Regions from separate parts of the Sphaerimonospora mesophila genome, predicted to be linked through region 2. Evidence: predicted binding sites of a transcription regulator. Region 2 holds the regulator's gene; the other holds the start of a gene.

Region 1 (4,181 bases), on a different contig from region 2:
CCAGCACCGTCTCCAGCACGTTCGTGAACTGGGCCGGCCCGATGCGCCGCAGTCGGATCACACATCGGAGACTAGTGCCCCGATCGCCGAGGCGTGCGGACGACGGTGCAAAGACCGACGGGCGAGCGCCGTCGGCTAGAGCATCGGTCGAGTGGCGGCACGTTGAGGAAGCCTCTGGTCGGGTCCGGTCGCTGCGCCGGGAGGAAGCTCCGGTCCGCTGCCGGGCCCCGCCGAGCGAGGCCGGCGGCGTGCGGTCCTCGCTCCCTCCCGCTCCGCTCCCAGCCCCCGGCCGACGATCACTTGACCGACCCTCTAGGGAAGGCCCACCTCGGCGGGGGTGCCGCCGGTGATCCGGACCAGTTCGTCGAAGGTCGTGGGGAAGACCGTGTGCGGGTGACCTCCCGCGGCCCACACCACCTCGTGCTTGCTCAGCCAGTTGTCCACCAGCGTCCGGATCGGGGCGGGATGTCCGACCGGGGCGACGCCGCCGATCGGCTGTCCGGTGTGCTCGCGGACGAACTCCGGGGTGGCGCGCCGGACCTTCCGGGCCCCGACCAGCTCGGCGACCAGCGCCGTGTCCACGCGATGGGCGCCGCTGGTCAGCACGAGCAGCGGGGATCCGTCGGCGTCGAAGACGAGGCTGTTGGCGATCGCCCCGATCTCGCAGCCGAGCTGGGCGGCGGCGGTCGCCGCGGTGGGCGCCGCCTCGTCGAGGACCTTGACCTGGCCCGCCACCCCGTGGGAGCGGAGGGCGTCCGCCACACGGGCGGCGTTCGGATGCAACGTATCTGACACCCGGCCACTCTAAACAGATCGACGCCCAGCTCGTAGGCTAAAAGGTCCTTTGGTCCTTACTTGAGAACATTGAGAGGCTGGGTTGACCATGGGGGGTCCACGACGGTTCGCCGCCGCCGCGCTGATCACGGCCGGGGCCGTGACGCTCGCGGCGGGTGGCCTGGCCGGTCCCGCGCAGGCGCGGACCGCGACGGCATCGCACCAGACGGCGTCACAGCAGGTATCGCAGCAGGCGGCGCACCAGCAGACGACACAGCGGCAGGCGGCGGAGCGGAAGCGGGCGCCGCGCAAGACGCTCAAACCCGGGGCCAAGGGTGCCGAGGTCAAGGCGCTGCAGACCCGGCTGACCGAGCTCGGGTACGTTCCCGGAAAGATCGACGGCAGGTACGGCCAGGCCACGATGATGGCCGTCTGGGCGTTCCAGAAAGTGCAGGGGATCAAGCCGACCAGCACGGTGGCGAGCCGGACCTGGGTGGCGCTGGAGAACCCGAAGGCGCCCAGGGTGCTGGTCCCGAAGGGCAGGCAGAACCGCGTCGAGGTGAACCTCACCCAGCAGATCATGGTGCTCTACCGGGCCGGCGAGCCGAAGGTGATCAGCCATGTCTCCAGCGGCAGCGGGATCCCGTACGTCGAGTACGCGACGTGGAACGGCAAGCGGCAGAGGTTCAGCGGCAGCGCGACCACGCCGACCGGCGACTACAGGACGACCTGGCGGGTGAGCGGCTGGCATCGGTCCTACCTTGGTCAGCTGTACAACCCGATCTTCTTCAACGGCGGCATCGCCCTGCACGGCGCGCTGTCGGTGCCGCTGCATCCGGCCTCGCACGGTTGCGTGCGGCTGCCGATGCCCGTGGCCGAGATCCTGCCGGACCTGCTGGGCACCGGCGTCCCCGTCCACGTGCGGGGGAGGTTCCGCCGCTGATCGCGCCGCCCGCACCGTCCGTCACCTCGAAACCGTGCTCGCTGACAACCCTTGACAGTCAACACGGTCGAATCTATGTTCGATGGTATGTGGGACGTAGGGGTGTCTGACGGCTGCCACCGCCCCGGCGGCCGCCGGACACGACCCGGGGAGCGTTTCGAAAGTGCCGTCCACCGCGAGCGGGGATCCAGCCGGCGCCCCGCGCGACGGGACACGACCCTTTGAAACGCTCCCCAGGCCGGAGGGGGAGAGGGGAAGCTCCTCGTCCGGCCACCCGCTGGCGGAATTTTTGTCGGTGCGATCTGCGACCGTGATGTCACCGGCGAAGACCGCCGGGTGGTGCCACGACTCGAGGAGGCGGGCATGACTGAACGGAACGGGCCGCGGGTCTCGCAGACGGTCCTGGCGCACCTCGCGGACGCCAGGGCGTGCCTGGCCGATGCGAACGCCGCGCCCACACCCGCGAGCAGGTACGTCTCGGCTCACCTCGCTGCCCTGCGTGCGGCCGCCGGACTCCTCGCGGCGCGGGCGCGGCCGACCGACGGGCGGAGGCGGCGGCTGCGCAGCGCCTGGGAACTGCTGCCGGAGGTGGAGCCGCAACTCGCCGACTGGGCGGCGTACTTCGCGGTCAGCGCCACCAAGCGCGCGGCTGCCGAGGCCGGCATGGTCCGGGCGGTCACCCCGACCGACGCCGAGGAGATCATCGTCGAGGCCGACAGGTTCGTCGGCGAGGTCGAGTCGATCCTCGGCGTGCCGGGTCAGTCGTCCCTCCCCATGGCGGGATAGCGAACCGGCGTCGCGCCGGAGAACCCCCTGTGGAGCAGAGAACCAGCGGGATAAGAGCCGCAGAGAGCCGGGCGATAGGAGACCGGCGGGCCAGGAGAACCGCCGGGACTGAGGATGCCCGACTGAGGATGCCGGCCGGAGGACGCCGGGCCGAGGGCCGGACGGGCCGTCAGATGGCGTCCCGCACCAGCGGGCAGCTCATGCACCGGGGGCCGCCCCGGCCACGCCCGAGTTCGTTGCCGCGGATCGGGATGACCTCGATCCCGTGCCTGCGCAGATAGTTGTTGGTGGTGGTGTTCCGCTCGTAGGCGATCACCACGCCGGGCTCCAGCGCCAGCACGTTGCAGCCGTCGTCCCACTGCTCGCGCTCCGCGGCGTGCGCGTCCTGGGCCGGGGTCAGGATCTCGATGTCGTCCAGGTCGACGGCCCGCGCGATGGCCCGGTGCATGTCCTCGGGGGAGTGGTCGGTGACCTTGAGCTCCTTGTCGTTGTCGCCCGGCTCGATGGTGTACGACGGCAGCATGCCGAGCCCGGCGTACTTCACGAATTTGCCGACGTCGACCTGGGTCATCACGGTGTCCAGATGCATGAAGGCGCGGGCCTTCGGCAGGTCGAGCGCCACGATCCTGGTCGCGGAGCCGGACCTGAAGAGGTTCATCGCGAGCGTCTCCACCGCCTGCGGCTGGGTCCGCTCGCTCATCCCGACGAGCACCGCGCCGCGGCCGATCACCAGGACGTCGCCGCCCTCTATGGTGGCCGGGCCCATCCGGGTGCCGGGAGACCAGACGTGGTATCCGCCGTCATCCGGTCTGTCGTAGCCGCGCGCGAACAGCGGGTGCCACCGGTAGACCGCCTCGTAGTTGAGGGTCTCCCGCCTGCGGGCCTTCTTGCGCATGGCGTTGATGGACACCCCGTCGTACACCCAGCACGAGGCGTCCCTGGCGTACAGGTGGTTGGGCAGCGGCGGGAGGACGAAGTCGTCCATGCCCAGGCTGTGGAAGGCGATGGACTTCGGTTCGCAGCCCAGCTCCATGATCTCGCGCTTGGTGATGCCCCCGGTGAGGAACGGCGCCAGCGCCCGGCCGTCCAGGGTGTCCAGCGCGCCGCGTACGGCGTCGGCGGCCACCGGGCCGAGCCAGTGCTCGTCGACGCTGCCGTCGAGGATGTGCTTCCTCGCCTCCGGGATCGCGATCGTCTGCTCGATCATCTCGCCGAGGCGATGAACCCGGACACCGCGCGCGGCCAGCACCTCGCACCATTCCCGGTGCTCCTCCAGCGCGCGGTGGACCCAGAGCACGTCGTCGAACAGCAACTGGTCCTTGTTGGTGGGGGTGAGCCGCTTCAGCGCCGGCTCGGGCATGTGGACCAGGACCTGCCGCAGCCTGCCGACCTCAGAACCGACATAGAACGACGTCGTTTTCTGCATGTCCCCCAAAATAGGTCAGGAATCCAGTCAGAAGGACTCGACGGCGCGACGCGCCTCCGCGTCCAGCACTCCCCAGTTGATGAACTCCTCGGTCAGCTCGACCGGCGACCTGTCGTATATCACCGCGAGCGAACGCAGGTCCTCCTGGCGGATGGACAGCACCTTGCCGTTGTAGTCTCCGCGCTGGCTCTGGATGGTGGCCGCGTAGCGCGCGAGCGGACCGGCCTTGTCCTTGGGCAGCTGAGCCAGCCG
Region 2 (4,181 bases):
CAGCCACGCGAGGTAGGTCCCCTCCGGCATCCGGTAGCCGACCTCGGCGGGAAGCCGTTTTGCGATCAACCGGCGATTGCGGTCGAGGATCAGCAGGATCTCCTCCAGCCAGGGGTCGCCGTGCCGCCAGGCGGCGACCGACGCCTCGACGTCCAGCACGCCCGGCGCGCCGTAGATGTGCGGAGGCTGGCCGTCCAGGGCCGCCCGTACGGCTCGCGCCCCGATATGCGCGACCGCGCAGCGTATCCCCCCCATGTTGAAGGCCTTCGACGCCGACGCGAGCGTGACCGTGCGATCGGGCAGGATCGTGGCGAAGGGGATGTGGCGCCCGGGGGAGTAGACGAGATCGGCGTGGATCTCGTCCGAGATCACGAGTGCGTCGTGGCGCTCCGCGTACTCGGCCAGCGCGTCCAGTTCCGAGCGGGTGAAGACGCGCCCCGCGGGATTCTGCGGATTGATCAGGAGCAGTACGGGCGCGGGCTCGGCCGGCACCTCGAACCGCCCGTCCGGCCCGATCGGGATCGGCAGCATCCGCCTGTCCATGTCCCGGAGCGTGTCGAGGAACGAGTTGTAGGCCGGCGTGTGCAGCGCGATCGGGTCGCCGGGCCGGGTCGTCAACTGCAGCAGCACCTGCAGTGCCTGATTGAGGTCCGTGTACGTCCGCACCTGACCGGGATCGGGGTGCCAGTCGTACCGGTTCGCCATGCGTTCGGCGAACGCCTCCGCCAGCGGACCGCAGCCGGGCTGCTCCAGCCAGGTGGGGTAGCCGAGGTCGGCGGCGGCGCGGCGCGCGATGGTCTCCCTGATCACGGGGGCGATCGGAAAGTCCATGTCGGCGACCCAGGAGGGGATCACATCCGGGGGGACGGCCGCCCACTTGATCCCGTCACGGGCTCGGCAGGCGGTCAACGTGAGCGAATTCAGTTCATTCCGAACATCACTCTCATAAGTCACCGAACCACCTTAATCTGTGGCTCCGCGGTACAGCCGACCGCGGAGCCGCCAGACTTGAATGTGCGTGTCAGAGCTTGCGCAGGACCGCGGTGACCTTGCCGAGGACGGTCGCCTCGTCGCCGGGGATCGGCTCGTAGTTGGGGTTGTGCGGCATCAGCCACACATGCCCGTCCTTGCGCTTGAACGTCTTGACCGTGGCCTCACCGTCGATCATCGCGGCCACGATGTCGCCGTTGTCCGCGACCGGCTGCTGCCGTACGACGACCCAGTCGCCGTCGGCGATCGCCGCCTCGATCATCGAGTCACCCGAGACCTGGAGCAGGAACAGCGTGCCCTCGCCGACGAGCTGCTTGGGCAGCGCGAACACGTCTTCGATGCTCTGTTCGGCCAGGATCGGTCCACCCGCGGCGATCCGGCCGACGAGCGGCACGAAGGCGGCGGTGGGACGGCTGTAGCCGCCCTCCTCCTGCTGAGCGTCCGGGTCGACCCACAGGACCGGCTCGCCGGGCAGCCGGACCTCCAGGGCCCTGGGGCGGTGCGGGTCACGGCGCAGGTACCCCTTACGCTGAAGCGCCGTGAGCTGGTGTGACACGCTGGAGGTGCTGGTGAGGTGGACCGCTTCTCCGATCTCCCGCATCGACGGCGGATAGCCGCGCTGTTGGACCGAATCCCGGATCACCTCAAGGATCTTGCGCTGCCTCGGGGTGAGGCCAAGCGCGTCACGCCTGCGAACCGCGAGGTCGCCGGCGTCATCCGCCTTGGCGCTTCGGTCACTCACGATGCCACCTCTCAATCCCTGTTTCCTGTATCACTTGTCTTGGACGCCAGGCCACCGGCGCCGCGTCGCTTCGTGTCGTTACGTGTCGCTCCGTGTTCCCCGCGTCGCGCAGGGTTTCCGCACTCCTCAGGGTGACCGTACCGCGATTCAAGATCATCTTCAAACAATTGTTCGATTTTCCGTTAAATCGCAGATCCTGGCGTTCCATCACATCGTACGGGAGTTCGATCGACATCGTGTTCGACTTTCCAGATTTTTCTCCTTATGGGGATTCGGTGGAGTGTGCACGTGATGTCGCCGATCGAGAAAAGGGCGCCGTGATTTCCGGCATGAACCCAGAGCCTTCACGCTCTGGAACACCGGACCGTACATATCGCCGGCCGCATCCTGGTCCGTGCTCCCGCCTGTGCCTCCGTCCGTGCCCCCGCCCGGGTCCCCGTTCAGGCCGCCGCCTGTGTCGCTGCCTGTGTCGCGGCTCGTGTCGCGGCTCGTGTCGTGGTTCGTGTCGCGCGGACCGCGGCATCTGTCGGGGTTCGGTGGTGAGGTCCGATGAGGGTCCCGTCGAGCGCCCTGCCGGGAGGCCGGTCGCGACACGCCGGGTGAACAGGGAACTTCTCTCCCGCTGCGGCTCCCAACTTGCGTTCAAGGTCGGGCGCTCCTACGGTTGGACCACAACATCTAGTAGTCACATCGGTGTAAGTTCCCTAGACCTTGTGGTCAAACCCATGGTTTCAGACCTGTGGTTTTCGTGCTTCGCCGTGTCAAGAGACGCGTTGAGGGAGGCGATGGCGTGTACTGCCCGTTCTGTCGTCATCCGGACACGCGGGTCATCGACAGCCGGTCGACCGAGGACGGAGCGGCCATCCGACGGAGGCGCTCCTGCCCCCAATGCGGGCGCAGGTTCACCACTCAGGAGACCGTGCTGTTGATGGTGAGCAAGCGTAGCGGGGTCACCGAACCGTTCTCACGCGACAAGGTGATCGCGGGGGTACGGCGGGCCTGCCAGGGGCGGCCGGTCGGCGAGGATTCCCTCGCCAAGCTCGGGCAGCGGGTGGAGGAGACGATCCGGGCCACGGGAGCGGCCGAGATCCCCTCGCACGAGGTGGGACTGGCCATCCTGGGCCCGCTGCGGGACCTCGACGAGGTCGCCTACCTGCGCTTCGCCTCCGTCTATCGGGGATTCGAGACGCTCGCCGACTTCGAGACGGAGATCGAGCAGCTCAGGGCGGCGCGAACCGGCGCCGAAGGGTGACGGGGGCCGAACCGGTCCCCGCTCTGCGGCGCGACGATGTGGTTATGCAGCGTGGTCGAGTAGTCCGAACAGGTCAGGCACGTGGTTCGGCACATGGTCCGACACCTGGTCCGACACGAAGGGGCTTCACGGTCCCTAGAAGGGGGAAGTCATGACGGAGATCGCGAACGGCACCGCGACAGGCGCGGGGGATCGCGGAAGCAGACGTTCGCGGAAGGGTCTGAAGGTCAAGCGCGTCTTCACGACTCCCGGAGTGCATCCGTACGACCAGGTCCGCTGGGAGCGCCGTGACGTCGTGATGACGAACTGGCGCGACGGCTCGGTCAACTTCGAGCAGCGCGGCGTGGAGTTCCCCGACTACTGGTCGGTCAACGCGGCCAACATCGTGACCACCAAGTACTTCCGCGGCGCGGTCGGCACCCCCCAGCGCGAGTGGAGCCTGAAGCAGCTCGTCGACCGAGTGGTGGGGGTCTACACCAGGACCGGCGTCGAGCACGGCTACTTCGCGACCGACGAGGACGCGGAGATCTTCGATCACGAGCTCAAACACGCCCTGATCCATCAGATCTTCAGCTTCAACTCCCCGGTGTGGTTCAACGTCGGCACCGCCTCCCCTCAGCAGGTCAGCGCGTGCTTCATCCTCGCCGTCGACGACACGATGGAGTCGATCCTCGACTGGTACAAGGAAGAAGGAGTGATCTTCAAGGGCGGCTCGGGCTCGGGGGTCAACCTCTCCCGGATCCGGTCGTCCAAGGAGCTGCTGTCCAGCGGTGGCACGGCCAGCGGCCCGGTCTCCTTCATGCGCGGCGCCGACGCCTCGGCCGGCACCATCAAGTCGGGCGGCGCGACCCGCAGGGCCGCCAAGATGGTCGTCCTCGACGTCGACCACCCGGACATCGAGGAGTTCATCGAGACCAAGGCGCGGGAGGAGGACAAGATCCGCGCCCTGCGCGACGCCGGTTTCGACATGGACCTCGGCGGCAAGGACATCGTGTCCGTGCAGTACCAGAACGCCAACAACTCGGTACGCGTCTCGGACGAGTTCATGCGGGCGGTCGAGTCCGGTGACAAGTTCGGCCTGCGGGCCCGCCTGACCGGCGAGGTCATCGAGCAGGTCGACGCGAAGGACCTCTTCCGCAAGATGGCCCAGGCCGCGTGGGAGTGCGCCGACCCGGGCCTGCAGTACGACGACACGAT

The links. Region 2 encodes LexA, which represses DNA repair genes until DNA is damaged. Its sites were predicted from a motif close to TCGAACANNTGTTCGA; they were not measured.
Region 1: the regulator LexA is predicted to act here: its motif matches at 1,785-1,800, upstream of AP234_RS32510 (SAV_6107 family HEPN domain-containing protein).

The regions. Positions count from the first base shown of each region.
Region 1 covers NZ_BCBX01000060.1:11,164-15,344, forward strand. The annotation lists gene AP234_RS32495 (GNAT family N-acetyltransferase) at 1-61, opposite strand, end outside; gene AP234_RS32500 (YbaK/EbsC family protein) at 313-795, opposite strand; gene AP234_RS32505 (L,D-transpeptidase family protein) at 884-1,717, shown strand; gene AP234_RS32510 (SAV_6107 family HEPN domain-containing protein) at 2,081-2,503, shown strand; gene AP234_RS32515 (arginine deiminase) at 2,673-3,929, opposite strand; gene bldD (transcriptional regulator BldD) at 3,957-4,181, opposite strand, start outside.
Region 2 covers NZ_BCBX01000039.1:196,239-200,419, reverse strand. The annotation lists gene AP234_RS21230 (aminotransferase class I/II-fold pyridoxal phosphate-dependent enzyme) at 1-909, opposite strand, end outside; gene lexA (transcriptional repressor LexA) at 1,022-1,735, opposite strand; gene nrdR (transcriptional regulator NrdR) at 2,523-2,984, shown strand; gene AP234_RS21215 (vitamin B12-dependent ribonucleotide reductase) at 3,136-4,181, shown strand, end outside.